2 regions of the Vibrio neonatus genome follow, and region 2 is predicted to be linked to the other one. Evidence: predicted binding sites of a transcription regulator. Region 2 holds the regulator's gene; the other holds the start of a gene.
The links. The regulator MetJ, encoded in region 2, represses methionine synthesis genes. The targets are predictions, from matches to a motif close to TTAGACNTNTANANGTCTAA.
Positions count from the first base shown of each region.

Region 1: metH (methionine synthase) is a predicted target of MetJ. The motif match lies at 11,010-11,029, and genes of this name have one in related genera.

Region 1 covers NZ_AP024885.1:2,420,190-2,435,973, reverse strand. The annotation lists rRNA gene OCU38_RS11280 (23S ribosomal RNA) at 1-1,728, shown strand, start outside; rRNA gene rrf (5S ribosomal RNA) at 1,855-1,970, shown strand; rRNA gene OCU38_RS11270 (16S ribosomal RNA) at 2,317-3,869, shown strand; tRNA gene OCU38_RS11265 (tRNA-Ile) at 3,969-4,045, shown strand; tRNA gene OCU38_RS11260 (tRNA-Ala) at 4,134-4,209, shown strand; rRNA gene OCU38_RS11255 (23S ribosomal RNA) at 4,541-7,428, shown strand; rRNA gene rrf (5S ribosomal RNA) at 7,557-7,672, shown strand; tRNA gene OCU38_RS11245 (tRNA-Asp) at 7,757-7,833, shown strand; gene OCU38_RS11240 (hypothetical protein) at 7,955-8,497, shown strand; gene metA (homoserine O-acetyltransferase MetA) at 8,595-9,536, shown strand; gene OCU38_RS11230 (cation:proton antiporter) at 9,607-10,905, opposite strand; gene metH (methionine synthase) at 11,090-14,758, shown strand; gene lysC (lysine-sensitive aspartokinase 3) at 14,834-15,784, opposite strand, start outside.
Region 2 covers NZ_AP024885.1:160,687-176,470, reverse strand. The annotation lists gene metF (methylenetetrahydrofolate reductase) at 1-622, opposite strand, end outside; gene OCU38_RS00830 (bifunctional aspartate kinase/homoserine dehydrogenase II) at 794-3,202, opposite strand; gene OCU38_RS00825 (O-succinylhomoserine (thiol)-lyase) at 3,205-4,368, opposite strand; gene metJ (met regulon transcriptional regulator MetJ) at 4,559-4,876, shown strand; gene OCU38_RS00815 (malic enzyme-like NAD(P)-binding protein) at 4,988-6,250, opposite strand; gene rpmE (50S ribosomal protein L31) at 6,464-6,682, opposite strand; gene priA (primosomal protein N') at 6,983-9,184, shown strand; gene cytR (DNA-binding transcriptional regulator CytR) at 9,375-10,379, shown strand; gene OCU38_RS00795 (SPOR domain-containing protein) at 10,446-11,009, shown strand; gene hslV (ATP-dependent protease subunit HslV) at 11,175-11,699, shown strand; gene hslU (HslU--HslV peptidase ATPase subunit) at 11,709-13,043, shown strand; gene OCU38_RS00780 (nucleotide sugar dehydrogenase) at 13,127-14,293, opposite strand; gene OCU38_RS00775 (LPS O-antigen chain length determinant protein WzzB) at 14,310-15,446, opposite strand; gene rfaD (ADP-glyceromanno-heptose 6-epimerase) at 15,617-15,784, shown strand, end outside.

The DNA of each region.
Region 1 (15,784 bases), 490 kb from region 2:
GTGCGGGGTAGGGGAGCGTTCTGTAAGCGGTTGAAGGTGGTCTGTAAGGGCTGCTGGACGTATCAGAAGTGCGAATGCTGACATGAGTAACGATAATGGGGGTGAAAAACCCCCACGCCGGAAGACCAAGGGTTCCTGTCCAACGTTAATCGGGGCAGGGTAAGTCGACCCCTAAGGCGAGGCCGAAAGGCGTAGTCGATGGGAAACGGGTTAATATTCCCGTACTTCTTATAATTGCGATGGGGGGACGGAGAAGGCTAGGTGGGCCTGGCGATGGTTGTCCAGGTTCAAGTATGTAGGCGGAAAGTTTAGGTAAATCCGGACTTTCTTAACGCTGAGATACGATGTCGAGCTGCTACGTGCAGTGAAGTCATTGATGCCATGCTTCCAGGAAAAGCCTCTAAGCTTCAGATTATAAGGAATCGTACTCCAAACCGACACAGGTGGTCGGGTAGAGAATACCAAGGCGCTTGAGAGAACTCGGGTGAAGGAACTAGGCAAAATGGTACCGTAACTTCGGGAGAAGGTACGCTCTTGGCGGTGAAGTCCCTTGCGGATGGAGCTACTAGGAGTCGCAGATACCAGGTGGCTGCAACTGTTTATTAAAAACACAGCACTGTGCAAAATCGTAAGATGACGTATACGGTGTGACGCCTGCCCGGTGCCGGAAGGTTAATTGATGGGGTTAGACTTAGGTCGAAGCTCTTGATCGAAGCCCCGGTAAACGGCGGCCGTAACTATAACGGTCCTAAGGTAGCGAAATTCCTTGTCGGGTAAGTTCCGACCTGCACGAATGGCGTAATGATGGCCACGCTGTCTCCACCCGAGACTCAGTGAAATTGAAATCGCTGTGAAGATGCAGTGTACCCGCGGCTAGACGGAAAGACCCCGTGAACCTTTACTACAGCTTGGCACTGAACATTGACCCTACATGTGTAGGATAGGTGGGAGCCTTTGAAACAAGCACGCCAGTGTTTGTGGAGGCAATCTTGAAATACCACCCTTGTATGCTTGATGTTCTAACGTAGGTCCCTAATCGGGATTGCGGACAGTGCCTGGTGGGTAGTTTGACTGGGGCGGTCTCCTCCCAAAGAGTAACGGAGGAGCACGAAGGTGGGCTAAACACGGTTGGACATCGTGTGGTTAGTGCAATGGCATAAGCCCGCTTGACTGCGAGAATGACAATTCGAGCAGGTGCGAAAGCAGGTCATAGTGATCCGGTGGTTCTGAATGGAAGGGCCATCGCTCAACGGATAAAAGGTACTCCGGGGATAACAGGCTGATACCGCCCAAGAGTTCATATCGACGGCGGTGTTTGGCACCTCGATGTCGGCTCATCACATCCTGGGGCTGAAGTCGGTCCCAAGGGTATGGCTGTTCGCCATTTAAAGTGGTACGCGAGCTGGGTTTAGAACGTCGTGAGACAGTTCGGTCCCTATCTGCCGTGGGCGTTGGAAGATTGAAGGGGGCTGCTCCTAGTACGAGAGGACCGGAGTGGACGAACCTCTGGTGTTCGGGTTGTCATGCCAATGGCATTGCCCGGTAGCTAAGTTCGGAATCGATAAGCGCTGAAAGCATCTAAGCGCGAAGCGAGCCCTGAGATGAGTCTTCCCTGGCACTTTAAGTGTCCTAAAGGGTTGTTCGAGACTAGAACGTTGATAGGCAGGGTGTGTAAGTGCTGCGAGGCATTGAGCTAACCTGTACTAATTGCCCGTGAGGCTTAACCATACAACACCCAAGGGGTTTTGTGGACTCAAAGTAAGAACTTTGAATGTGTGACATATAACTTTTAAATACAGTTTTCCGAATTATTTACCTCTAGCTTTTTAAAAGCTGGAAGTAAAAAAGAATTTGCTTGGCGACCATAGCATTGTGGACCCACCTGATTCCATGCCGAACTCAGAAGTGAAACACAATAGCGCCGATGGTAGTGTGGGGCTTCCCCATGTGAGAGTAGGACATCGCCAGGCTTTAATTTCTACTTCTTTCTGAATGAAAGAAGTTACCATAAGGTTTTGAATTTAATTCAGAATTTTATGTTGACTTTCAAAGTAGAAAGCGTAATATACGCCTCCTGCTCACGTGTTACGACACGGAAAGCAACGCTCTTTAACAATTTAAACCTATCAATCTGTGTGGGCACTCGTTGATGATAATCGAAAAGATTTATCAATGAACTGAGTGACCAATACAATGATTTTTAATCATTGGCACAGTCAATTCATTATCATTCTGTTGGAATGATAATAGCTTTAAAATTACATTAGTAGTTTTGAAGTCAGTATTCATTGAGCCGTTCTTAGGAACAAAAAACTTTAATTGAAGAGTTTGATCATGGCTCAGATTGAACGCTGGCGGCAGGCCTAACACATGCAAGTCGAGCGGAAACGACAACATTGACCCTTCGGGTGATTTGTTGGGCGTCGAGCGGCGGACGGGTGAGTAATGCCTGGGAAATTGCCCTGATGTGGGGGATAACTATTGGAAACGATAGCTAATACCGCATAATGTCTACGGACCAAAGAGGGGGACCTTCGGGCCTCTCGCTTCAGGATATGCCCAGGTGGGATTAGCTAGTTGGTGAGGTAATGGCTCACCAAGGCGACGATCCCTAGCTGGTCTGAGAGGATGATCAGCCACACTGGAACTGAGACACGGTCCAGACTCCTACGGGAGGCAGCAGTGGGGAATATTGCACAATGGGCGCAAGCCTGATGCAGCCATGCCGCGTGTATGAAGAAGGCCTTCGGGTTGTAAAGTACTTTCAGTCGTGAGGAAGGCAATACAGTTAATAGCTGTGTTGTTTGACGTTAGCGACAGAAGAAGCACCGGCTAACTCCGTGCCAGCAGCCGCGGTAATACGGAGGGTGCGAGCGTTAATCGGAATTACTGGGCGTAAAGCGCATGCAGGTGGTTTGTTAAGTCAGATGTGAAAGCCCGGGGCTCAACCTCGGAACCGCATTTGAAACTGGCAGGCTAGAGTACTGTAGAGGGGGGTAGAATTTCAGGTGTAGCGGTGAAATGCGTAGAGATCTGAAGGAATACCAGTGGCGAAGGCGGCCCCCTGGACAGATACTGACACTCAGATGCGAAAGCGTGGGGAGCAAACAGGATTAGATACCCTGGTAGTCCACGCCGTAAACGATGTCTACTTGGAGGTTGTGGCCTTGAGCCGTGGCTTTCGGAGCTAACGCGTTAAGTAGACCGCCTGGGGAGTACGGTCGCAAGATTAAAACTCAAATGAATTGACGGGGGCCCGCACAAGCGGTGGAGCATGTGGTTTAATTCGATGCAACGCGAAGAACCTTACCTACTCTTGACATCCAGAGAACTTTTCAGAGATGAATTGGTGCCTTCGGGAACTCTGAGACAGGTGCTGCATGGCTGTCGTCAGCTCGTGTTGTGAAATGTTGGGTTAAGTCCCGCAACGAGCGCAACCCTTATCCTTGTTTGCCAGCACGTAATGGTGGGAACTCCAGGGAGACTGCCGGTGATAAACCGGAGGAAGGTGGGGACGACGTCAAGTCATCATGGCCCTTACGAGTAGGGCTACACACGTGCTACAATGGCGCATACAGAGGGCGGCCAACCAGCGATGGTGAGCGAATCCCAAAAAGTGCGTCGTAGTCCGGATTGGAGTCTGCAACTCGACTCCATGAAGTCGGAATCGCTAGTAATCGTAGATCAGAATGCTACGGTGAATACGTTCCCGGGCCTTGTACACACCGCCCGTCACACCATGGGAGTGGGCTGCAAAAGAAGTGGGTAGTTTAACCTTCGGGAGGACGCTCACCACTTTGTGGTTCATGACTGGGGTGAAGTCGTAACAAGGTAGCCCTAGGGGAACCTGGGGCTGGATCACCTCCTTATACGATGATTACTCACGATGAGTGTCCACACAGATTGATATGGTTTAGAAAGTAAGAGAGTATTTTACGAAACAGCTTTTAGTTGTTTTGTGAAAAATTGGGTCTGTAGCTCAGCTGGTTAGAGCGCTCGCCTGATAAGCGGGAGGTCGGTGGTTCAAGTCCACTCAGACCCACCAATTTTTCCTTATACTGCGTTAGATTCTTCGTTGTGTACTGATGTACACGGCCTCACAATCTGCCTTGTCTAAGAAAAAATACCAAGATGGGGCTATAGCTCAGCTGGGAGAGCGCCTGCCTTGCACGCAGGAGGTCTGCGGTTCGATCCCGCATAGCTCCACCATCTTTAAGTGTTCTTGAAAGTAGAATCTTTAAAAATGGTATTTCCGTTTAGGAAATAATCATGCTCTTTAACAATTTGGAAAGCTGACGATAAGTAATTGATTTATTACTTATCAAATTTAAAAGTTCTCAAATTCTATATCTTTATGATGTAGGTACCAACACACATTCAAGTGTTCTTGGGAATAACATCATTGCCTGATGTTATTCAAATTTGAGTCCGGCAAAATCGAATGTTATCTCGCTCATAATAAAGAGATAACGCACCTTGGAAACGTCATACTACGTTGTAGCAAACGTATTGCGTTAAGCAAGACCCTTTGGGGTTGTATGGTTAAGTGACTAAGCGTACACGGTGGATGCCTTGGCAGTCAGAGGCGATGAAAGACGTAATAACTTGCGATAAGCCCAGATTAGGTAGTAATAACCATTTGAGTCTGGGATTTCTGAATGGGGAAACCCACGTGCATAAGCACGTATCATTAACTGAATACATAGGTTAATGAGGCAAACCCGGGGAACTGAAACATCTAAGTACCCGGAGGAAGAGAAATCAACCGAGATTCCGAAAGTAGCGGCGAGCGAAATTGGATTAGCCCTTAAGCTTTTAATGACACAGACGAAGGCTCTGGAAAGTGCCGCAATAAAGGGTGATAGCCCCGTAGTCGACATGTCGTTTTGAGTGAAATCGAGTAAGGCGGGACACGTGATATCCTGTTTGAACATGGGGGGACCATCCTCCAAGGCTAAATACTACTGACTGACCGATAGTGAACCAGTACCGTGAGGGAAAGGCGAAAAGAACCCCTGTGAGGGGAGTGAAATAGAACCTGAAACCGTGTACGTACAAGCAGTAGGAGCTCTTCGAGAGTGACTGCGTACCTTTTGTATAATGGGTCAGCGACTTAATTTTAGTAGCAAGGTTAACCGAATAGGGGAGCCGTAGGGAAACCGAGTCTTAACTGGGCGTCGAGTTGCTAGAATTAGACCCGAAACCAGGTGATCTAGCCATGGGCAGGTTGAAGGTTGAGTAACATCAACTGGAGGACCGAACCGACTAATGTTGAAAAATTAGCGGATGACTTGTGGCTAGGGGTGAAAGGCCAATCAAACCTGGAGATAGCTGGTTCTCCCCGAAAGCTATTTAGGTAGCGCCTCGGACGAATACCAATGGGGGTAGAGCACTGTTAAGGCTAGGGGGTCATCCCGACTTACCAACCCTTTGCAAACTCCGAATACCATTGAGTACTATCCGGGAGACACACGGCGGGTGCTAACGTCCGTCGTGGAGAGGGAAACAACCCAGACCGCCAGCTAAGGTCCCAAAGTATAGCTAAGTGGGAAACGATGTGGGAAGGCTTAGACAGCCAGGATGTTGGCTTAGAAGCAGCCATCATTTAAAGAAAGCGTAATAGCTCACTGGTCGAGTCGGCCTGCGCGGAAGATGTAACGGGGCTAAGCTATACACCGAAGCTGCGGCTGCACACTTTGTGTGCGGGGTAGGGGAGCGTTCTGTAAGCGGTTGAAGGTGGTCTGTAAGGGCTGCTGGACGTATCAGAAGTGCGAATGCTGACATGAGTAACGATAATGGGGGTGAAAAACCCCCACGCCGGAAGACCAAGGGTTCCTGTCCAACGTTAATCGGGGCAGGGTAAGTCGACCCCTAAGGCGAGGCCGAAAGGCGTAGTCGATGGGAAACGGGTTAATATTCCCGTACTTCTTATAATTGCGATGGGGGGACGGAGAAGGCTAGGTGGGCCTGGCGATGGTTGTCCAGGTTCAAGTATGTAGGCGGAAAGTTTAGGTAAATCCGGACTTTCTTAACGCTGAGATACGATGTCGAGCTGCTACGTGCAGTGAAGTCATTGATGCCATGCTTCCAGGAAAAGCCTCTAAGCTTCAGATTATAAGGAATCGTACTCCAAACCGACACAGGTGGTCGGGTAGAGAATACCAAGGCGCTTGAGAGAACTCGGGTGAAGGAACTAGGCAAAATGGTACCGTAACTTCGGGAGAAGGTACGCTCTTGGCGGTGAAGTCCCTTGCGGATGGAGCTACTAGGAGTCGCAGATACCAGGTGGCTGCAACTGTTTATTAAAAACACAGCACTGTGCAAAATCGTAAGATGACGTATACGGTGTGACGCCTGCCCGGTGCCGGAAGGTTAATTGATGGGGTTAGACTTAGGTCGAAGCTCTTGATCGAAGCCCCGGTAAACGGCGGCCGTAACTATAACGGTCCTAAGGTAGCGAAATTCCTTGTCGGGTAAGTTCCGACCTGCACGAATGGCGTAATGATGGCCACGCTGTCTCCACCCGAGACTCAGTGAAATTGAAATCGCTGTGAAGATGCAGTGTACCCGCGGCTAGACGGAAAGACCCCGTGAACCTTTACTACAGCTTGGCACTGAACATTGACCCTACATGTGTAGGATAGGTGGGAGCCTTTGAAACAAGCACGCCAGTGTTTGTGGAGGCAATCTTGAAATACCACCCTTGTATGCTTGATGTTCTAACGTAGGTCCCTAATCGGGATTGCGGACAGTGCCTGGTGGGTAGTTTGACTGGGGCGGTCTCCTCCCAAAGAGTAACGGAGGAGCACGAAGGTGGGCTAAACACGGTTGGACATCGTGTGGTTAGTGCAATGGCATAAGCCCGCTTGACTGCGAGAATGACAATTCGAGCAGGTGCGAAAGCAGGTCATAGTGATCCGGTGGTTCTGAATGGAAGGGCCATCGCTCAACGGATAAAAGGTACTCCGGGGATAACAGGCTGATACCGCCCAAGAGTTCATATCGACGGCGGTGTTTGGCACCTCGATGTCGGCTCATCACATCCTGGGGCTGAAGTCGGTCCCAAGGGTATGGCTGTTCGCCATTTAAAGTGGTACGCGAGCTGGGTTTAGAACGTCGTGAGACAGTTCGGTCCCTATCTGCCGTGGGCGTTGGAAGATTGAAGGGGGCTGCTCCTAGTACGAGAGGACCGGAGTGGACGAACCTCTGGTGTTCGGGTTGTCATGCCAATGGCATTGCCCGGTAGCTAAGTTCGGAATCGATAAGCGCTGAAAGCATCTAAGCGCGAAGCGAGCCCTGAGATGAGTCTTCCCTGGCACTTTAAGTGTCCTAAAGGGTTGTTCGAGACTAGAACGTTGATAGGCAGGGTGTGTAAGTGCTGTGAGGCATTGAGCTAACCTGTACTAATTGCCCGTGAGGCTTAACCATACAACACCCAAGGGGTTTTGTGGACTCGAAGTAAGAACTTTGAATGTGTGACAGAGACTTTTAAATACAGCTTTCTAGATTATTTTACCTTTAGCTTTTTTAAAAAGCTGAAAGTAAAGCAAAATTTGCTTGGCGACCATAGCATTGTGGACCCACCTGATTCCATGCCGAACTCAGAAGTGAAACACAATAGCGCCGATGGTAGTGTGGGGCTTCCCCATGTGAGAGTAGGACATCGCCAGGCTTTAATTAAGTTTTTAGATTTTATATCTAGAGACAAAAACTGGATAAGGCATTTATAAGACCTTGTTTAGTAACAAATTGGTGCGGAGTGGTAGTTCAGTTGGTTAGAATACCGGCCTGTCACGCCGGGGGTCGCGGGTTCGAGTCCCGTCCACTCCGCCACTAATAAGAAGCCCTAGCAGAAATGCTAGGGCTTTTTTTCGTCTATAGTATTTCATCAACTCTTCTCTTTGATGGTATTCTTTAATCATAATTAAGAAGAAATAAATGGTTATCTAAATCGATGAAAAAGTTATTTATATTAGTCGTCCTTTTATTTTCTATTTGTTCTTTAGTTGCCTTTGCTAGTTTGTTTGGCTTACTCACTTATAAAGATAAAGGCTATGACTGGCAGTGGCTTGGTTTCCCTCTTATAAATAGCGGTGTACAGATAGCCCGTACCAGTGACACTCATCAATTACTGTTGCGTAAAGTCTATTTATTTCCCTCCACAGAGGTCTCTGTGTATACCACTATGAACAATAAGTTGGTATTGCATCTCGCAAGCTTCCAGACTTGTTCTGACTCGAAACAAGGGCAGCTACAACTGAATCAAAAGCCAATTCAAACCATTACGTTTAACTGTAAAGATCGTAATGAGATGATCTTTAGCGTAGTAACTTCTCATTTGAACAATGCGATCATTGATTTTGATGGGCAAAAATTAAGCATTGATTTTGCTGAGTGGAATATTGCTGATATTAAAAAAGATCAATTTAAACAACTACATTCGCAGTACTTTGAACAGCTCGGGCAACCTTCTGAGTATCAGTGGTCACGTGATTAACACTTAGATTGCATATTCGTACTCGACACCTCCTCTATATTGCAGTAGTCTAAATGTAGAAACGTATAGACGTCTAGATGCTTAGAGGAGTTAAGTTTTGCCTATTCGAGTTCCCGATCAATTACCTGCAACAGATATACTCAGAGGCGAAAGCATCTTTGTCATGTCAGAAACTCGTGCATCGACGCAAATGATTCGTCCATTGCGCGTACTGATCTTAAATCTGATGCCAAAGAAAATAGAGACTGAAACCCAGTTTTTACGTCTACTATCGAATAGCCCACTGCAGGTTGATATTGAATTACTTCGTATCGATAACAGACCGAGTAGAAACACTCCAACAGAGCATTTAGATAACTTCTATCGACAATTTGAAGCGGTTAAAGAGCGCAACTTCGATGGGCTTATCATCACTGGCGCGCCATTAGGTTTAGTTCAGTTTGAGGATGTATTCTACTGGGATCACCTCAAAACCATCATGTCTTGGGCAAAAGAGCACGTTACTTCAACCTTGTATGTGTGCTGGGCTGCACAAGCAGGATTAAAGCTGCTCTATGACTTACCTAAAAGAACACGTAAAGAAAAGCTATCAGGCGTATACAGCCATGAGACGCACAATGCTTACCATCCACTATTAAGAGGCTTTGATGATTGCTTCTTAGCACCTCACTCTCGTTATGCTGACTTTTCATCTGATTATCTAGCAGAGAATACAGACTTAGACATTCTAGCCACCTCTAAAGAAGCTGGAGTCTATTTAGCAGCAACGCAAGACAAGCGTAATGTATTTGTGACGGGACATCCTGAGTATGAGTCACACACGCTGCATACTGAGTATGTTCGAGATTGTGGCGAAGGCATGGAGCCACAAATCCCAGTAAATTACTATCCTGATGATGATCCTAGCAATGACCCACATGCTACTTGGCGTAGTCACGGACATTTATTATTTAGTAACTGGCTTAATTACTGTGTGTACCAGCAGACGCCTTATGATTTGGATAAGTTCTCAGAGAAGAACTTTACTATCGACGAATAGATATAGGCTTAGTTAAAAACAAAAAGGCATACCTTTGAGTGGTATGCCTTTTGTCTATTTGATGGGAAAATTATTTACTTTCGTTTTCTTGTGTAGCGGCAGGCTCTAAACGTTTAGCCTTTTCGATCAATGGTGTAATCGTCATCCCTTGTACTAGAATCGAGAACATCACAGCCGCATAGGTCATCACGATAATGATCTCTTTTACGTCGATATTTTTCTCAGGGATTACCATAATCCCTGCGGGTATTGATAGTGCCATTGCCAGTGCCAACCCACCTCTTAAACCGCCCCAAGTGAGAATTTTCACAGACATAGGGTTGTAGTCTCTAAAACGACTAAAGCAGGTATAAGAGAGCTTAATGCTGATGTAGCGTACTAATAACACCAGTGGTACAGCTACAATCATCATGATCCAATCTTCTTTATGGAACTCAAACAGCAACATCGACATACCGATAAGCAGGAAGAGCACCCCATTTAAAAACTCATCAATCAATTCCCAGAAGTGGTCTAAGTGACGATGACTCTCTTCGGTAAAACCGGATTTACGAGTCCAGTTACCAATGATAATTCCCGATACCACCATAGACAGCGGGCCGGATACTCCCAGTGATTCAGCCAATGCATATCCAGCGGACGGTATGATTAGAGTCAGTAGTAGTTCCATTGAATGGTCATCGGTTAAGCTGATGAGCTTATGGAATACAAGGCCTAAAACAAAACCGTAGGCAATACCACCAATCGCTTCTTGGAGGAATAGAACCGAAACAGAACTAAACGTAGGGGTGTCGCTACCAAAAGCAATACTAAAAATAGTGACAAATATGACTAAGCCAAAGCCATCATTAAACAGTGATTCGCCTTCTATTTGCGTAGAAATACGCGTCGGGGCTTGTAACTTCTTTACGATGGCTAATACCGCAATTGGATCGGTTGGCGAGATCAGTGCGCCAAAGAGCAAACAATAAATCAGGTCAAAGTTAAAACCGATTAAAGCAAAGATAGCGTGTAAAGAAAATCCAATCGCAAAAGTGGAAAACAATGTAGCGGCTAACGCTAGAAACGAAATTTCCCATTTTTGATCTTTTAAATGATTAAGTTGAATACCTAAACCGCCAGCGAAGAGCAGAAAGCCAAGGATTCCTTTTAGCAGGAAGTCTTCGAAATTAATCGATGCGATAGTTTCTCGGGCTACGTGGGATAACTTAAACCATCCAGCTTGACCTGCAATGATAAGCGCCAACGAAAGCAACATCGCCCCAGCGGTAATGGCTATCGTGGTTTGCATCTTCCCAATTTTGCTGTTTATAAATGCGATAAATACCGCGCCAGCAGCTAAAAAAGATAGCGTATGGTAGGCGTCCATTCCTTTCTCCTAAGTTTCGCAAGTCCCAACACTGTGAGACAAATTAATAGTGATATCAAATAAAACTCATCTTACTAGTGCATCATAGCGTTAATATGCATACTTTAGACGTCTAGAAATCTAATTTTTCTGTGATAGGATGTTATTAATAAGTTAGTAATAGCACGTCTGAGCAGGATGCAGTATGAGAGAACAGATAGAAGCCCAATTAAAGAAGCATATTCTTTTGATCGATGGTGGCATGGGCACCATGATCCAAAACCTGAAACTAGAAGAAGAAGACTATCGGGGTGAACGCTTTGCCGATTGGCATTGCGATTTAAAAGGAAATAATGACTTACTTGTTCTGTCTCAGCCGCAGTTGATTAAGCAGATCCACAGTGATTATTTAGAAGCCGGCGCGGATATTCTAGAAACGAACACCTTCAACTCAACCACCATTGCGATGGCGGATTACGATATGGAGGAGTTGAGTGAAGAAATTAACTATGTGGCGGCAAAACTGGCTCGTGAAGCAGCAGACGAATGGACGAAAAAGACGCCTCATCGACCTAGGTATGTAGCGGGTGTTTTAGGTCCAACTAACCGAACTTGTTCTATCTCTCCAGATGTTAACGATCCAGGCTTTCGTAATGTGAGCTTTGATGAGTTGGTTATCGCTTATAAAGAATCTACTTTAGCGTTAATCAAAGGTGGCTCAGACCTTATTCTTATCGAAACCGTCTTCGATACTCTCAATGCCAAAGCGTGTGCCTTTGCTGTTGAAACTGTATTTGATGAAATCGGCCAGACATTGCCTGTGATGATCTCAGGGACTATTACCGATGCCTCAGGTCGTACCCTTTCAGGACAAACAACGGAAGCGTTTTATAACTCTCTACGTCATGTAAACCCGATTTCTTTTGGTTTGAACTGTGCATTAGGCCCAGATGAGCTTCGCCCGTATGTGGAAGAGCTGTCTCGCATTTCAGAAACTTTTGTATCGGTTCACCCGAATGCCGGTCTACCGAATGCCTTTGGTGAGTACGATCTTTCTGCTGAAGATATGGCAGAGCACATTCAAGAATGGGCTGATTCAGGATTTCTAAACCTTGTTGGTGGCTGTTGTGGTACTACGCCAGAGCACATTAGAGCTATGGCAGACGCCGTAGAAAAAGCGGCTCCTCGCGCACTGCCTGATATCAAACCTGCTTGTCGCTTATCTGGTTTAGAACCGCTCTCTATAGAAAAAGAATCACTGTTTATGAACGTTGGTGAACGAACCAACGTTACCGGTTCCGCTCGCTTCAAACGTCTAATAAGAGAAGAGCTTTATGAAGAAGCGTTAGATGTTGCTCGTCAGCAGGTAGAAAACGGCGCTCAGATCATCGATATCAATATGGATGAAGGGATGCTTGATGCTGAAGCCTGTATGGTTCGCTTCTTGAATCTTTGTGCGTCAGAACCCGAAATTTCTAAAGTGCCTATCATGGTCGACTCCTCTAAGTGGGAGGTTATCGAAGCCGGTCTAAAATGTATTCAAGGCAAGGGGATTGTGAACTCAATCTCTATGAAGGAAGGCAAAGAAAAATTTGTTGCTCAAGCTAAGCTGATTCGTCGTTATGGCGCAGCGGTTATCGTGATGGCTTTCGATGAAGTAGGCCAAGCCGATACACGCGAGCGTAAAGTCGAGATTTGTACTAATGCCTACAATATTTTGGTTGATGAAGTTGGCTTCCCTGCTGAAGACATCATTTTTGACCCCAATATCTTTGCGGTAGCAACCGGCATTGATGAGCACAATAACTATGCGGTCGACTTTATCGAAGCGGTCGCCGATATTAAGCGTACGCTTCCGCATGCGATGATTTCGGGAGGGGTGTCTAACGTTTCCTTCTCTTTCCGTGGTAACAACTACGTGCGTGAAGCCATCCATGCGGTTTTCCTATACCACTGTTTCAAGAACGGTATGGATATGGGTATCGTAAACGCAGGTCAGCTAGAGGTTTACGATAACGTTCCAGATAAACTGCGTGAAGCGGTAGAAGACGTTGTTCTTAACCGTCGTCCAGATGGTACTGAACGATTGCTTGATATTGCGGATGAATACCGTGAAAACGGTGTTGGACCTAAAGATGATGGTACGGCGCTAGAATGGCGTGGCTGGCCAGTTGAAAAACGCCTTGAACATGCGCTGGTTAAAGGCATCACTGAATTTATTATTGAAGACACAGAAGAGGCGCGAGTTAAAGCCAGTAAACCACTAGAGGTGATTGAAGGCCCTCTAATGGATGGCATGAACGTCGTCGGTGACTTGTTTGGTGAGGGTAAGATGTTCTTACCTCAGGTTGTAAAATCTGCTCGTGTAATGAAGCAAGCTGTTGGTCACTTAGAACCGTTTATCGATGCACTCAAAGAAGTCGGTCAAACCAACGGTAAAATACTATTAGCCACCGTTAAAGGTGACGTGCACGATATTGGTAAAAACATTGTTGGCGTAGTACTGCAGTGTAATAACTACGAGATCATCGATCTTGGGGTAATGGTGCCTTGTGATAAAATCTTGAAGGTCGCCAAAGAAGAAAACGTTGATATTATCGGTCTCTCTGGGCTTATCACGCCATCATTAGATGAGATGGTATACGTAGCCAAAGAGATGGAGCGCCAAGGGTTTAAACTGCCGCTACTGATTGGTGGCGCAACCACCTCTAAAGCGCATACCGCGGTGAAGATTGAACAAAACTATTCTGAGCCTGTGGTATACGTGAACAACGCTTCTCGTGCGGTGGGTGTCTGTTCTGCATTATTGTCTGATCAGCTGAAACCAGCATTTATTGAAAAATTGGATTTGGATTACGAACGTGTTCGTGACCAACATGCGAGAAAGCGTCCTAAGACAGCGCCAACCACAATCGCAAAAGCGCGTGAAAATAAGGTCGATATTGATTGGTCGTCTTATGTTCCTCCTGCGCCTAAGCAGTTAGAGCCTGTCATCCTTAAAGATATGAGCGTGTCGGTGTTACGTGAATATATCGACTGGACTCCTTTCTTTATGACTTGGACATTGATGGGTAAATACCCTGCCATTCTCGATCATGAAGAAGTAGGTGAAGAAGCTCGTCGTTTGTTTAAAGATGCCAATGATCTATTAGATAGAGTGGAGCGAGAAGGTCTGCTAAAAGCCAATGGTATTTGTCAATTATTCCCTGCCAATAGCGTGGGTGATGATATTGAAGTTTATACCGATGAGTCTCGTACTACAGTGGCTAAAACCTTGTGTCACCTTCGTCAGCAAACCAAAAAACCGAAAGGATTTAACTACTGTTTGAGTGACTATATTGCTCCGAAAGAGAGTGGGGTAAAAGACTGGGTTGGTGCGTTTGCTGTGACCGGTGGCATTGGTGAGCGTGAACTGGCGGATAACTATAAAGCTGCGGGTGATGATTATAATGCCATCATGATTCAAGCTGTGGCCGACCGTTTAGCAGAAGCATTTGCAGAATATCTACACCAAGAAGTGCGTACTAAAATTTGGGGATACAGCCCTGATGAGCAATTGAGTAACGATGATCTTATTCGTGAAAAGTATCAAGGCATTCGTCCTGCACCGGGTTATCCTGCATGTCCTGAACATACAGAGAAAGGCCCTCTGTGGGATTTAATGCAGGTTGAAGAGCGTATTGGTATGTCGCTCACGACCAGCTACGCCATGTGGCCGGGTGCTTCTGTTTCAGGTTGGTATTTCTCTCATCCTGACAGTCGTTTCTTTGCGATTGCGCAGATCCAAGAAGATCAAGCCAAAGACTATGCCGAGCGTAAAGGTTGGGAGTGGTTAGAAGCTGAGAAGTGGTTAGGTCCAAACCTGAACAACTAGCAAGTAAACAACAAAAATGGGGCTAAAGAGCCCCATTTTTTATAGTTCGTTATTCGCTTAACTAGCTTTCAAGCATTAGCCTTCAAACAGCTCTCTATGTAAGTGCTGCACTGCGTTACGTGCATAAGACTCATGCAGCAAGAAACACAGGTTATGGCAACTTGCGCCGTAACAGATCATACGTAGATTGTAATCTTCCAGCGTACCAAAAATTTGCTTCGCCGCACCTTTAGCTTGTCCCATCTCGTTACCAATAAGTGCCACAAGACTCAGATTATGTTCAACCACCACAGAACAGAGTTTTTCCAGTTCTTGTTGAGCCGCTGGTGGCAGTTTAGGTGAGCCGCCTTGAGTGTTGGTATGATCGAGAGTCAATGACACACTGATCTCTGAAGTGGTAATAAGATCAACCGAGACTTTATGTTGCGCCAGTATGGTAAATACTTTGGCTAAGAAGCCACTGGCTTGGAACATATTTAGGCTTTTTAAAGTGATCATGGTTTGATTACCACGCAGTGTCACCGCTCTAAATAGTGGTGCGCTTTCGACTTCTTGCTTAACCCAAGTTCCGCCTAGCTGAGGCTCTTTGGAAGAACCTACGAACACAGGAATCTTGTGTCTCAATGCAGGTACTAGAGTGGATGGGTGTAAGATCTTAGCACCAAAATTGGCCATTTCTGACGCTTCAGCAAAACTGATTTCTTTAATTGGATGCGCTTGCGGCGCAATACGTGGGTCAGTGGTATAAATGCCAGGTACGTCAGTCCAAATTTCCAGTCCAGAGGCTGAAATAGCTTCAGCAATAAGAGCAGCACTATAGTCACTGCCGCCACGGCCTAGAGTTGTAGTTTTATTATTAAGGTCTGAACCAATAAAGCCTTGAGTTACAACAATCGACTCTTTGCAAAGTGGCGCGAGGTGCGTTTGTACGGCAATACTAATTTCATCCAGTAGAGGTTCAGCGTTACCAAATACCGATGTGGTTTTCATTACCGTACGGATATCAAAGCGTTGTGCATTGTGGCC
Region 2 (15,784 bases):
TAATTTCGACATCGATACCCGTTGCCGCACAGCGGTCACGGAAGCGAAGGTAGCTTTCAACATCAAAGAAAAACTGCGTGATAGCGCGGTTTGCGCCCGCATCAACTTTACGTTTTAGGTTTAATAAATCAGATTGCGCACTTTTCGCTTCTGGGTGTACTTCAGGAAAAGCGGCTACCGAGATATCAAAGTCATGGCGAGATTTTAGTAACTCAACTAAATCAGAAGCGTACATATCTGGCGTACCACCGTTTGGCGGAATGTCACCACGCAGTGCCACAATGCTCTCGATGCCATTCTTCCAATAATCATCGGCAATGGTGATCAGTTCATCACGAGAAGCATCGATACAAGTTAAATGCGGCGCCGCAATTAGGTTGGTTTGGCTTTTGATTTCTTTGATGATTGAGTGAGTACGATCTCGCTCACCTGAGTTAGCACCGTAGGTCACAGAGACGAATTTAGGCTTTAACGTTTTTAAGCGATGTACAGAGTTCCAAAGGGTCTCCTCCATTTTTTCACTGCTAGGAGGGAAGAACTCGAAAGAGACATTGATATTATCAGAAAGCTCAGCGACGTTTTGATTGAGTGCATCAATGTGGCTTGCGTGTGTGTAACCCATATTTCTTCTCCCTGTGCATCAGCACAATCACATAGTTTTGAACGTTTAGACGTCTATATGTCTAGATAATGTAAATTTATGAGAGGGATGTCAACAAAAATTCGTACAAAAGTTGAGTCTTTTTAGATAAGAAGCATCCAACGCGGACACGTTGGATGCTTTAGATAAGAATTATAATAGACTAGATAAGCGATTAAGATCAGACTGCAAGGCGCCTGCCGTGACTTCTCGACCCGCACCAGGGCCACGTATAACCAATGGGTTATCTTTGTACCACTTACTCTCAATAGCAAAAATATTGTCACAAGGCAGTAAGTTAGCCAAAGAGTGGTGCGCTTCAAGCGCCTCTACGCCCACTGTCGCCTCTCCTTCTTTTGAAAGACGTGCAATGTATCGTAAAACCTTTCCTTCGCTTTGTGCTTTATCTAAGCGCTCTGCTAGCGCTTCGTTCAACACGTTAGCCTGCTGGAAGAATTCATCCACAGATAAAGCCAATAAACCCTCGGGAACTAAAGATTCAACCTTCACCCCTTCAGGTTCCAGTTCTAAACCTGATTCACGTGCCAAAATCACTAATTTACGCATCACATCGGTGCCGTCTAAATCGGCTCTAGGATCAGGCTCTGTTAGCCCTTGTTGCCAAGCTAGGTCAACCAACTCACTAAATGGAATAGAGCCATCATACTGTTGGAACAGCCATGACAAGGTGCCTGAGAAGATTCCAGAGAGTGCTACGATTTCATCACCGCTTTCTCGCAGGTCTCTCACTGTGTGGTTTACCGGCAAGCCAGCACCCACAGTGGCGTTATACAGCCAGTGACGCCCTGTTTTAGCAAATACATCCTGCACCTGATGGTAAAACTCACTTGGCGCAGAACCTGCCAGCTTATTTGCTGAGATTAAGTGCATGCCATGTTCAGCAAACTCTAGGTAGCGATCAGACACCTGCTGACTAGCCGTTACATCCAATACGATGATTTCATCAAAGCTTGATTGACGCTTGATTAGCGGTAGCCAATCTTCTTCGTTACTAACCGCATTATCAGCGAACTGGCTGTTTACCTTGCTGGCATCTATGCCATTTTCATCAAACCAATAACTCTGGCTCGCAATTACCCCGATAAGGTCAAAGCTCATGCCGCGACGCTTTTCTAGCTGGTCTTTTTGCGTAGCAAATAGCTCCAACCAATTCGAACCAATATTACCTTTACCACACAACACAATGCCGACACGCTTTTGCGCTTGGAACAGCTGGTTATGCAGCACTTTAAGCAGTGACGGAATTGCGCTGGTTCTTACTATGGCAACAATGCTCAACTCAGATTCGGTTTCAAACATGAACTCAACATTGACGCTTTTCAGTGTTTGGTAAAAACCAAAACAATGATTAGCATTGTTAGTCACACCAGCTCCTACCGCAGCCAGCATGGATAAATCGTTTTTCACGGCCACGGATACATCAAAGTTTGCCGCTTCAATGCAGGCTAAGGCACCAGCCAATAGTTCACTGGTATAAGCCAAACGTAAGCAGTGTTTATCTGATTGTGACTCATAGGCCAGTGGCGCAAGCTGTGCTTTATTCAGCAGAGCTAACACTTGTGGCTCTAAACTTTCAAAATCATGTGCAGAGCTTAAAGTCAGCTCAATCAAGTTCACATCATCTAATGAGGTCACTATTTTAGCGCCTCGACCAGAAGCTAATACACGTTCGATACGCGTTGAACCTGACTCTGGTTGATGACTGCAACGCAACTCTAAGTCCATAGCACTTTGGGCGACGGGCTGTAGTGTACGGCTGTGCAGTACAGGAGCGGCAAGACGCGCCAATTCACTGGCTTCATCAAGACGAAGCAGTGGCAGTAAGCAAGCATCTTCAACAATGCGCGGGTCTGCGCTATATACGCCTGCAACATCACTCCAAATGGTAACTTTAGCCACTTCGGCCAGAGCACCGACTATGGTCGCCGAATAATCCGAACCATTACGTCCAAGAAGTACTGTCTCTCCTTGTTGGTTATGTGCCATAAAACCAGTAATCACTAAGCGTTTTTGAGGATGCTGAGCTAACACTGATTTCAATAGTGGCCAAGAAAGGTTGCGATCGATTTCTGGCTGAGTGCCTGCTTCTGCACGTAAGAAGTCGCGAGAATCAAGAGCTGCACTTGGCATATCTCTATCACAAAGCACCGCACTAAGGAGGCGAGATGACCACACTTCACCATGACCTAATACCGCTGATTTTTGTGGCTCGCTTAACGGAGCATTTAAGGCACTTAATGCGGTAAACTCTCGGTTAAGTTGCTCTTGCAAAGCCGTCGCCGTTTGTTGAGGAAGCAAGTCGCTAATCAATTGATTCTGATAGCTTCTTAGCTCAAGTAAAATCTCATGCGCAATACGTCCATCTTTTTCTAAAGCCGCTAACCAGCGCAACAAATTGTTGGTCGTTGAACCGGCAGCAGAAACAATCACTAAATCACTCGCGTTGGAGTACTCCGCCAAAATATTGGCTACGCGATCAAAGCATTCTGCATTTGCCAGACTACTACCACCAAACTTATGCAGTTGCGTTGCGTTGTTCATAATTAACCCTCGACCGAATCAAATGCTTGGGCAAGATCATCAATAAGATCGTCACTATCTTCTAGCCCAACAGACAGACGTAATAAGAAATTAGACACACCAGCCTCAGCCAATGCTTTTTCACCCATAGCTCTATGAGTCATAGTCGCAGGGTGACAAATCAAGCTCTCAACCCCACCCAATGATTCTGCCAAAGAGAATAGTTTTAAACTGTTAATAAAGGTTTTTAGCTGCTCTAAATCGCCATCAAACTCAAAGCTAAGCATGCTGCCAAAACCTGACTGCTGACGCTTAGCAATGTCATGGCCTGGATGATCTGGCAAGCTTGGGTGATAAATAGTTTTCACACGCTTTTGAGATTGTAGGAAGTTTAAAATAACTTGTGAGCTTTCTTCATGCACGCGCATACGTGCACCTAAAGTGCGAATGCCGCGCAGTGTCATGTAGCTATCAAAAGGTGTACCCGTCGCACCAATACAGTTGCCCCACCAGCCAAGTTCTTCAGCATGCTGTTCGGTTTTAGTGATCACTACTCCGCCAATCACATCTGAATGACCATTAATGTATTTAGTGGTGGAGTGGATAACAAAATCAGCACCCAGCTCTAGTGGTCTTTGGTAAATTGGGGTTAGAAATGTATTGTCGACGCCCACTAACGCACCCACAGCCGCCGCTTGCTGACACACTTTCTCTATATCCACTACTCGCACCAATGGGTTCGATGGCGTTTCAATAAGAATCAGTTTTGGCTTTTTGGCAATCGCTGCAGCAAGGGCTTGATCATCTGATTGATCGACAAACTCGACTTTAAAGTCACCTTTTTGCGCACGAGTGTTAAATAAACGGTAAGTACCGCCATAACAATCGTGAGGCGCAATAATTAAATCGTCTGGGCTTAAAAATGCCGAAACCCATAAATTAAGTGCTGATGTACCACAGTTGGTAACAACAGCGCCTTTACCTGACTCCAACTCAAACAGTGCCGTCTCTAAAAGCCCACGATTGGGGTTTCCAGAGCGGGTGTAATCATACTTTGGTACATCTCCAAATGAAGGAAAACCATAGTTTGTGGACAGGTAAATAGGGGGAACAACAGCATGGTGCTGGGTATCAGACTCTATACCGGTGCGTACGGCAATGGTCGATGACTTATGTTTACTGCTCATTTTCTTGTCCTTCCTTTGGCAGTGACTGGTGGAGTTTGTAACCAATCAAATTAATCTGAATCTAATACTAGATTACCGTGATCAGTATTAGACTTCAACACATCTAGACGTCTAAATGCCTTTACATATAGCAGTAAATATCGCTAGAATTGGAAATTAACTTCTTAAAACTAAGTAATAAAGGTTTCCAATGGCAGACTGGAATGGCGAATACATCAGCCCATATGCTGAACACGGTAAAAAAAGCACTCAAGTCAAAAAGATCACTGTGTCTATTCCACTTAAGGTTCTCAAAATTCTAACTGATGAGCGAACACGTCGTCAGGTAAACAACCTCCGCCATGCAACCAACAGTGAGCTTTTATGTGAAGCTTTCTTACACGCTTATACTGGCCAACCACTCCCTACCGACGAAGATCTGCGAAAAGATTGCCCAGATGAAATTCCAACTGAAGCAAAAAAAATTATGTCTGATCTCGGTATTGAATTAGAAGTCTTCGACGACTAACACTAGTACTAAATTAGCACAACGCTCAGATTTAACTCATAAAAAAAGGGGCTAGAGTGATCACACTCTAGCCCCTTTTTCACTTTCGGTTATTAACCCTGCATTCTGCTATTAGCTCTGCATATAGTTTTCTGGAAGCTCTATGCGAGCAACGCCAGAAGCAACCGCAGCTTCTGCTACCGCTCTTGCTACGCGAGGCAACAAGCGTGGGTCCATTGGTTTAGGGATAATATAGCCATTACCAAACTCTAATGATGTTACTCCAGCCGCCTTCATCACTTCTTCTGGCACTGGCTCTTTTGCTAACTGGCGAATCGCTTCCACCGCCGCTAATTTCATTTCAATATTAATCTCGCTGGCTCTCACATCTAAAGCGCCACGGAAGATAAATGGGAAACAAATAACGTTGTTCACTTGGTTTGGATAATCAGAACGTCCCGTGCCCATAATCAAATCACTACGCACTTCATGAGCACGCTCTGGTTTAATTTCAGGATCAGGGTTAGAACAGGCAAACACCACGGGTTTGTCCGCCATCAAGGCCAATGCCTCTGGTGACAGCAAGTTAGGGCCAGACACACCAAGGAACAGATCCGCGCCTTCAATCACATCTTCTAGGGTACGTTTGTCGGTATTGTTGGCAAACAGCTGTTTGTATTCGTTAAGATCGTCACGGCGAGTATGAATAACGCCTTTACGATCTAGCATGTAGATTTTTTCACGCTGTGCGCCACATTTAATGAGTAGCTCCATACACGCAACTGCTGCAGCACCAGCGCCTAAACATACGATAGTAGAGTCACACAGTTGTTTTCCTTGTAGCTCTATCGCGTTAAGCATGCCGGCAGCGGTCACAATCGCGGTGCCGTGCTGATCATCGTGAAATACCGGCACATCACATCGTTCGATAAGACGACTTTCAATCTCAAAACAATCTGGCGCTTTAATATCTTCTAGGTTAATTCCGCCAAAAGTATCGGCAATCGCCGCCACGGTATCGATGAACTCATCAATAGTGCGGTGCTTTACTTCAATATCAATAGAGTCCAAACCGGCAAAGCGTTTAAACAATAACGCTTTACCTTCCATAACCGGCTTAGAAGCCATTGGCCCTAAGTTACCTAACCCCAAGATAGCCGTGCCGTTTGAAATAACCGCAACCATATTCCCTTTGGCTGTGTACTTGTAAACATTATCAGCATTTTGGGCGATTTCACGTACTGGCTCTGCAACACCTGGGCTATACGCTAGCGCAAGATCATGAACTGAATCAGCAGGGGTCGTTAATTCAACAGCTATTTTTCCTGGTTTAGGAAACTCGTGGTAATCGAGAGCTTGTTGGCGGAAATCATTTATTGGTTGGTCATCTGACATCAAAGAGCATCCCTTCGTGGATATTAGGAGAAAGTAAATAATTTTTGATTGTAAATAAAAAACAGGCAATGTACTACAAAGTAACCAGTGTAAAAAAGACAATAGCTTAGATTGCAGGATAAAAATGAAGGTAAATAGGCAGGAAAGTCACTTTGTTATGGGATCAAAAAAGGCCGCCTAGGCGACCTTTTTTCTGTATCTTTACGACTAAGATTATTTCTTAGAAGAAAGAGCACCGAAACGCTTGTTAAAGCGATCAACACGGCCGCCAGTATCAACGATACGTTGCTTACCAGTGTAGAACGGGTGACATTTGTCACATACGTCTAGGTGGATAGATTCTTTAGCTAGAGTTGAGTTGAACTCAAAAGTATTTCCGCAAGAGCAGTTAGCTGTTACAGATTTGTATTCAGGATGGATACCTGGTTTCATGGGAAAACCTCATTTATAGGCCGCGTCGCTATCCAAATCTAAGGTTGGACACCACACGTAGTTTCTAACAGTGACACCGCGTAATACAGCATCTTCAAGGCGCAGTATAGTAATGAATTAGTCTTTAAGGATCAACTGATTTGTCCCTTTTTTCGCCACATTCACCATAATATTCCTATATATAGCCATATGCGAGACAACACTTGGCTAGGAGGTCAATATTTTTCATCATCTCCTTGCCCTTTTTCTAGTATCATCATCTGTGTAATTATCTGATTGCAGAAACATCAAAGAGATCCCATGCGCCCAACAATTGCTAGAGTTGCCCTGCCCGTACCTCTAGATAAAGAATTTGAATACCTCATCCCGTCACACTTATTTCCTGTTGTGGGTGTGCGTGTATGGGTGCCGTTTGGGCCAAATAAGCGACTTGGCGTTATCACTGCCCTCACCCATCAATCAGAATACGATATCAATAAGCTCAAGCCTTTAATGACAGTGCTTGATGTTGAGCCTATATGGCCAGATAAACTTTATAAACTGATTCATTGGGCTAGCCGATTTTACCAATATCCACTCGGTGAAACATTAAATGGGGCTATGCCTGGCGCTCTGCGCAAAGGTAAACCAGCACATAAGCAGCCACAGAAAATATGGCAACTCACCGATGCTGGTCGTAACCAGTTAATGCAGGGCTTTGGACGAGCAGTTCAGCAAGCTAAAGTGATGCATGCTTTGCAATATGGGGCACTGGCTCAACATGAACTTGCCACTTTAGATATCTCTAGCTCTGTTTTAAAAACTTTAGAGCAGAAACAATGGGTAGTTTGCTCAGAAAGTATTGAAATCAATGACCAGTGGCCAGCTGAGCTCATTAATGAAGACGACAAGCGTCAACTCAACCATGAACAAATGCTGGCCGTAGTCACAGTCAACCACATTGAAGGTTATGAATGTGCGCTTCTTGATGGAGTTACAGGTTCAGGTAAAACCGAGGTTTATCTTCAACTTATAGAGTCGGTCATCCAGCAGGGTAAGCAAGCGTTAGTCTTAGTTCCCGAAATAGGCTTAACGCCACAAACCATCAACCGATTTAAACGACGCTTTAACGTGCCTATTGAGACCATTCACTCAGGTCTTAATGACAGTGAACGCCTAAATGCATGGCTGGCCGCCAAAAATAAAGAATGCGGCATCCTGATTGGTACTCGCTCGGCATTACTGACCCCCTTTGCCAACCTTGGCATTGTCATTGTCGATGAAGAGCATGACTCTTCTTATAAACAGCAAGATAGCCTACGCTATCACGCTAGAGACATCGCAATAATGCGCGCCCACTCAGAAAGCGTGCCGGTTGTTTTAGGCTCGGCCACACCATCTCTAGAAACCTTAAATAATGCCCTTTCAGGAAAATACCTGCATCTTAAACTGACTGAACGTGCTGGCGGCGCTAGCCCGACCAAAAACAGCGTGATTGATGTAAAAGGCTTATATCTAGAAAGTGGTTTGAGCGCGCCGCTGATTGCGCAAATGCGTAAACACCTGCAACAAGGCAATCAGGTGATGCTGTTTCTAAATCGCCGCGGTTTCTCTCCCGCATTAATGTGCCACGAGTGTGGCTGGATTGCCGAATGTGCTCGATGTGACGCTTACTATACCTTCCACCAAGGAAGCAGTGAGATGCGCTGCCATCACTGTGGCTCACAAAAACCCGTTGTTCATCAATGCCATAGCTGCGGTTCAACTCATTTAGTGACCGTCGGGGTTGGTACAGAACAGCTTGAAGCGCACTTAGAAACCTTATTTCCAGAGTTTAAAACCATTCGTATTGACCGAGACAATACGCGCCGTAAAGGCAGTCTAGAGAGTGCATTAGAATCCATTCGTAATGGTGAGTATCAAATTCTGATTGGTACACAAATGCTTGCTAAAGGGCATCACTTTCCAGACGTGACGTTAGTGGCTTTACTTGATGTGGATTCATCATTATATAGCAGTGATTTTCGGGCTTCAGAAAAGCTAGCGCAATTGTTTATTCAGGTGGCAGGACGTGCGGGACGCGCCAGTAAGCCTGGACACGTGGTGCTACAAACTCATCACCCAGAGCATTCACTGCTACAAGCTTTATTACACAAAGGCTATCCAGAGTTTGCCCAAAGCGCCTTAATGGAACGTAGAGTGGCACAATTGCCTCCCTATGCCAGCCTGTCTTTGTTTCGAGCTGAATCGAATAATTCGCAACTCGCGGAAGATTTTTTAAGGCAAGTAAGGCAAACCTTAGAAGCTCACCCTTTGTTTGATGAACAATGTTGGGTACTTGGCCCAACACCAGCGCCGATGGCAAAACGAGCTGGAAAATCTCGTTGGCAACTTATTTTGCAGTGCCAACTACGTTCAACCATGCAAAAGCTACTTTTGAGCGCAAAACCGGCGTTAGATATGTTGCCAAACGCAAAAAAAGTCCGTTGGAACATAGATGTAGAGCCAATCGACTTAAGTTAAACCACACGCATATGACAAAATGCGAGTCACTTCACAGTAAGTTGTGCAATTTTGCTACATGTCCCTTAAACTGTTTAACGAAAACTCGTTAAACTTATTTTTCACTCGCAATTAAGCTTAGGCAGTTGAAATAAGTTTGCGTCATGGATTGAATCAAACACTCGCTAAATTTCATAGAGGACGACGTACTATGGCGACGATGAAGGATGTTGCTGGACTTGCAGGAGTATCAACAGCAACAGTATCAAGGGCATTAATGAACCCGGAAAAAGTCTCCTCTTCCACTCGCAAACGAGTAGAAGATGCGGTCATTGAATCTGGCTATTGCCCTAGCACTATCATGCGCAGCATGAAGCGTAATGAATCGAAAACTCTCGTCGTTATCGTCCCTGATCTTTGTGACCCTTACTTTTCTGAAATTATTCGTGGCATAGAAGAAGCGGCCTCAAAGCAAGGCTACCTTGTATTGCATGGTGACAGTTCACAACAAAAATGCCGTGATAATTCATTAGTTAACTTGGTGTATTCAAAACAGGCTGATGGGTTGATTCTGCTCGGTACCGACTTACCTATCGATGCCAGTATCGCTGAGCAAAAAAATCTGCCGCCAATGGTGATGGCGTGTGAATACGCCCCTGAATTAGAACTGCCGACTGTTCATATCGACAACCTTACAGCCTCGTTTCAGGCGGTGAACTATCTTGCTAAGTTAGGACACAAACGCATTGGTGAGATCTGTGGCCCTGGCAATGCACCACTGTCTAGCTTCCGTAGCCAAGGTTTCCAACAAGCATTACGTCGCGCTGGATTAAGTATTGATCTAAGCAACACTGCTAGCGGTGATTTTAGCTTTGAATCTGGCGCAGCCGCACTGCGTAAACTTATGAACGCCGGTTCTCCACCGAGCGCTATCTTTTGCCACAATGACATGATGGCCATTGGTGCAATCAAAGAAGCCAAAAATATGGGGCTTAGAGTCCCACAAGATATTTCATTTATCGGCTTTGATAATATAGAGTTCTCAGAATACTGCGATCCTCCACTTACAACCGTCTCTCAACCTCGTTATGATATAGGCTATCAAGCCACTCAAATGTTGTTTGAGATACTAAGTGGCAACGAGATCAGTTCTGACTCACGACTATTAGAAACAGAGCTGATCATTCGACAAAGTACCCTACCACCAAGTTATTAGGGTCTGTTATCTGAACGTTTTCTGCATTACCATAGAAAACGTGAGCAATGGAATAGATTAATTCGAGTGGCAAGAAAAGACTATGTAAAGGGTGGCCGTACGCAACCGAAAAAAACGCGTAAGCCAGCCCCATCAAAACAATCCAAAAAACCTTGGAAGATGATCGTCTTTGCTGGCGCATTGATTGGTGCATTTAGCTATGGGTTATATTCCCTAAGTAAAACCCCTGAACCTCAACAACAGCCCGTAGACGTTGACCTAACAGCAAAAGAGGCATCAACGACGAATAAGAGCGCAGAAAACCTGCCTCCTCCTCCAGAAGAGCAGTGGGAATATGTGAAAACATTGCCTGAGCGTGAAATTAAAGTCGTCGCCAAAGAAGAGAAGCTACCTAAAGTACCTTATATAATGCAATGTGGCGCTTACCGCACGCTTGCGCAAGCAAAGTCGCGCAAAGTAGATATTGCTTTTCAAGGTATCAAAAGCGGAATACGACAAAAGCCGGGAAGTCATTATCATCGTGTCATTCTCGGGCCTTACCCTCGTAAACGTGATGCCGTGCGAGATATGCACAAACTGCAACGTGCCAAAATTGAACCTTGTATGATCCAAAAAGATCCCGGTTACTAATCTAACAGCCTTGGTTAACATTTTAACCAAGGCTGTTTTTTTGATTTGCTTTGATTAGATTTTCTATAAGCCAACACTCCTCTCTACCATCACCTTGAATTTCCCCACGTCCGTCCCCACTTCATTTTAATCTCACTGGTGAAATTAAAATTAGAAGGAAACCTCGTGACTACCATAGTATCCGTACGCCGAAACAATAAAGTCGTCATCGCTGGTGATGGACAAGTTTCTCTAGGCAACACTGTAATGAAAGGCAACGCACAGAAAGTTCGCCGACTCTACAACGACAAAGTACTTGCTGGTTTTGCTGGCGGTACCGCTGACGCATTCACCCTATTTGAGCGACTAGAAAGCAAGCTGCAAATGCACCAAGGCCACCTGACTCGCGCCGCTGTAGAGCTGGCTAAAGATTGGCGTAGCGACCGCGCCCTGCGTCGCCTAGAAGCACTGCTTGTGGTAGCCGATGACACCGCCTCTTTCATCATTACCGGTAATGGCGATGTTGTTCAACCAGAACACGACCTTGTTGCTATTGGCTCTGGTGGTAACTTTGCTCAAGCAGCCGCAACCGCATTACTGGAAAATACAGATCTAGACGCAAGAGAGATTGCAGAAAAAGCTCTCAAGATCGCAGGCGACATCTGTGTATTTACTAACCATCATCACACTATTGATGAACTTGAGTACTAAGGAATTAATATGTCTGAGATGACTCCTCGTGAAATCGTACATGAACTTAACCGACACATCATCGGTCAAGACAATGCCAAGCGTTCTGTAGCTATTGCCCTGCGTAACCGCTGGCGCCGCATGCAATTAGACGAAGATTTGCGCGCTGAAGTAACACCCAAAAATATCCTAATGATCGGCCCAACTGGTGTCGGTAAAACAGAGATTGCTCGCCGTCTGGCAAAACTGGCCAACGCACCTTTCATGAAAGTGGAAGCGACTAAGTTCACTGAAGTGGGCTATGTAGGTAAAGAAGTCGAAACCATCATTCGCGACTTGACCGAAGTTGCAGTGAAGATGACTCACCAACAAGCGACAGAAAAAGTGAAGTTCCGCGCTGAAGAACAAGCCGAAGAACGCATTCTCGATGCCTTATTGCCACCGGCGCGTGATGCATGGGGTGAAAACGAAAAGCCACAAGATAACAGCTCAAATACTCGTCAAATCTTCCGTAAAAAACTGCGTGAAGGCAAACTGGACGACAAAGAAATTGATATCGAAGTTGCTGCGCCACAAATGGGCGTAGAAATCATGTCTCCTCCTGGCATGGAAGAGATGACGAACCAGTTACAAGGTATGTTCCAAAACCTTGCCGGTAATACTAAGAAAAGCCGTAAGCTGAAAATTAAAGAAGCATTCAAAGCGCTAGTTGAAGAAGAAGCGGCTAAGTTAGTCAACCAAGAAGAGCTTAAAGAAGACGCTATCTTCAACGTTGAAAACAACGGCATCGTTTTCATCGATGAGTTTGATAAAATCTGTAAACGCGGTGAAAGCTCAGGCCCTGACGTATCTCGTGAAGGTGTGCAACGTGACTTGTTGCCACTGATTGAAGGAAGCACAGTATCGACCAAACACGGCATGGTGAAAACTGACCATATCTTGTTTATCGCCTCGGGCGCATTCCAAGTAGCTAAGCCTTCTGACCTTATCCCAGAATTACAAGGTCGCCTGCCAATCCGTGTAGAGCTAGAAGCACTTTCAAGCCACGACTTTGAACGCATTCTAACCGAGCCTAGAGCCTCTTTGACTGAGCAATACGTTGCCCTTCTAAAAACCGAAGATGTAAACGTAGAATTTACCGAAGATGGTATCAAGCATATCGCGGAAGCCGCATGGCAAGTCAATGAAACCACAGAAAATATCGGTGCACGTCGCTTATATACAGTGATGGAACGTCTAATGGATGAAATCTCTTATGACGCCACTGAAAAGTCAGGCTCTGAACTTAAAATTGATGCTAGCTATGTTGAAAGTAAACTAGGTAAGCTGGTTGAAGATGAAGATTTGAGTCGCTTTATTCTGTAGCTCAAAATCCTTCAAGTTGGCTACCAAAAATAGAAAAGGCGCCCAAAATGAGCGCCTTTTCTTGTATTTAATATCGAAAGCAATTAATCGCTGCCAAATAAATCACGAGTGTAAACTTTATCAGCTACGTCCTTGATCTCTTCAACCATACGGTTAGACACAATCACATCAGACACCGCTTTAAACTCTTCTAGATCGCGAATATTACGTGAGTTAAAGAAGTGCTCTTCTTGCAACACAGGTTCATACACAACCACTTCAATACCTTTGGCTTTCAAGCGTTTCATGATGCCTTGAATGGAAGAAGCACGGAAGTTATCGGAACCCGCTTTCATGATCAAACGGTAAATCCCAACAATTTTAGGGCTACGCTTAATAATGGAATCGGCAATAAAATCTTTACGAGTACGGTTAGCATCAACGATCGCGCCAATAATATTGTTTGGCACTTCCTGATAGTTTGCTAGTAACTGCTTAGTATCTTTAGGTAAGCAATAACCACCGTAACCAAAAGAAGGGTTATTGTAGTGATTACCAATGCGTGGGTCTAAGCCTACACCTTCAATGATTTGACGAGAATCTAGGCCAATAGCTTCAGCGTAAGAATCCAACTCATTAAAGTAAGCTACGCGCAATGCTAAATACGTATTAGAAAATAGCTTAACAGCTTCGGCTTCTGTTGAATCAGTAAACAAAACATCGATATTCTCTTTTTGCGCACCTTCAACCAATAGGCCCGCAAAGGTTTCAGCACGTTCACTGCGCTCACCAACGATAATACGAGATGGGTACAAGTTATCGTACAAAGCTCGGCCTTCACGCAGAAATTCTGGTGAGAAGATAATATTGTCACAGCCAAACTCTTGCTTAATGCGAGCAGTATAGCCCACAGGGACTGTTGACTTAATCACCATGACCGCTTGCGGATTAATCGCCATGACATCTTTAATGACAGCTTCGACTGACGAAGTATTGAAATAATTCGTTTGTGGGTCGTAGTCAGTTGGCGTCGCAATTACGACAAACTTAGCGTCTTTGTATGCCAGTTCTTTATCCAACGTCGCTACAAAGTTCAGCTCTTTTTCAGCAAGAAACTGCTCTATCTCTACATCAGCAATTGGGGATTTTTTCTTGTTTAGCAACTCAACCTTCTCAGGGATGATATCCACTGCAACCACTTCATTGTGCTGCGCTAGCAACACTGAGTTTGACAAGCCTACGTAGCCTGTTCCTGCGATAGCTATTTTCATGCTTTTTTCTCTTAAATTAATTATCTTCTTTGCGGCCAAAGGCAAAACGGACTAGAACAATACCCACCCCAAACATGCCGCCAAACAGAACACCTAATACCGCAATCAGAGCTCGTTTCGGTGCATCACGATTAATCGGTTGTTCTACATCTTCAATAAAACGATATGATTTAAAGTCGATGTTTTCATCAATAGACAACTTACTCAATAAATCTAATTTGGCATCAATCTGTTGCAGTCTTGGCTCAATAACAGCTAAGTTTTTAACGCTCTCAAGAGCCGTTATTTTCGCTTTAATCGCTTTTGCCCCTAAGTTTATGGCAAATAGTTCTTGGTCACCTAGATTCTGAAGCGGTGAGTTCACTGATGCAGCTTTTGCAATATCATAGGCATATTTAGCTCTTTGCAACTCAACACTCAAAACCTGCTTTGCTTGAGACTCTAAAATGGTTTTTTGTTGCTGCAACTGCACTTGCTTAGCATCTAATGTCGCTTGTAAGTTTCTAAATGCATCGGCTTTTACTTTCTTTTCGATCATTGCGACATAATCATTCAGCAGCTTATAGCTGTCTAATTGAGTCGTAGCTTGCAATGATAATCTGTATTCATCACGATGCCCTTTCTCCGTAGGTGATGCGGAGATTTTCTGATACCACTCACTATATAGACGTCTTTGTTGCACATCTGTATCGGCATCAGCATCTTGCTCAAGTTGCTCTTTAAACGCTAAAAACGTTTCATTGTTATCAAAGAAAGTTTTCTTATTTGCAGTGGCATTAAATGAACGAACGAACTGCGCAAAAATCTGACTTGGATTAACCAAGTTATCCAACTCCTTACTAATGCGCACAGTGCCGTCATCTTGATAAGTATCAAAAATTGGCTGGAAGGATTTTACTTGTTGGCGATAAATCGCAAAATCATTGACTTGAGGCTCGACAATTCTCGCTTTAGAACTCCACCACTCTTGCGCATTCAGTGCATACACAACAGCTACGCAAGCAAAGATAAAGGTAGAAATAATAATTAGAAACTTGCCCTTCCAGAGCGCTACAAACAAATCACGAAGATCGATTTCATCATCTTGGTAATAAGCATCCATTGCAGGCTGCTGATTGGATGATGTCGGGTGGTTAGATTGATTCAAGTTCATTCCTCTATAACTTTATCTTATCGTTTCTACGGGAGTAATAATCAACATCAATAATCTAGGCTATTGATCATCTGCATTGAATTTAAGTTTCTCATAAATCGAGCTTTAATTCCCTAGATTTTAGTTCCTTGTTATACTCAGGAATAGTTGAATTTGAAGGAAAATACAAAATGATCATAGTAACCGGTGGTGCTGGAATGATTGGCAGCAATATTGTGAAGGCCCTAAACGATAGAGGCATAAACGATATTTTGGTTGTTGATAACCTTAAAAATGGCAAAAAGTTTGTCAATCTGGTTGATCTTGATATCACAGACTATATGGATCGTGATGATTTC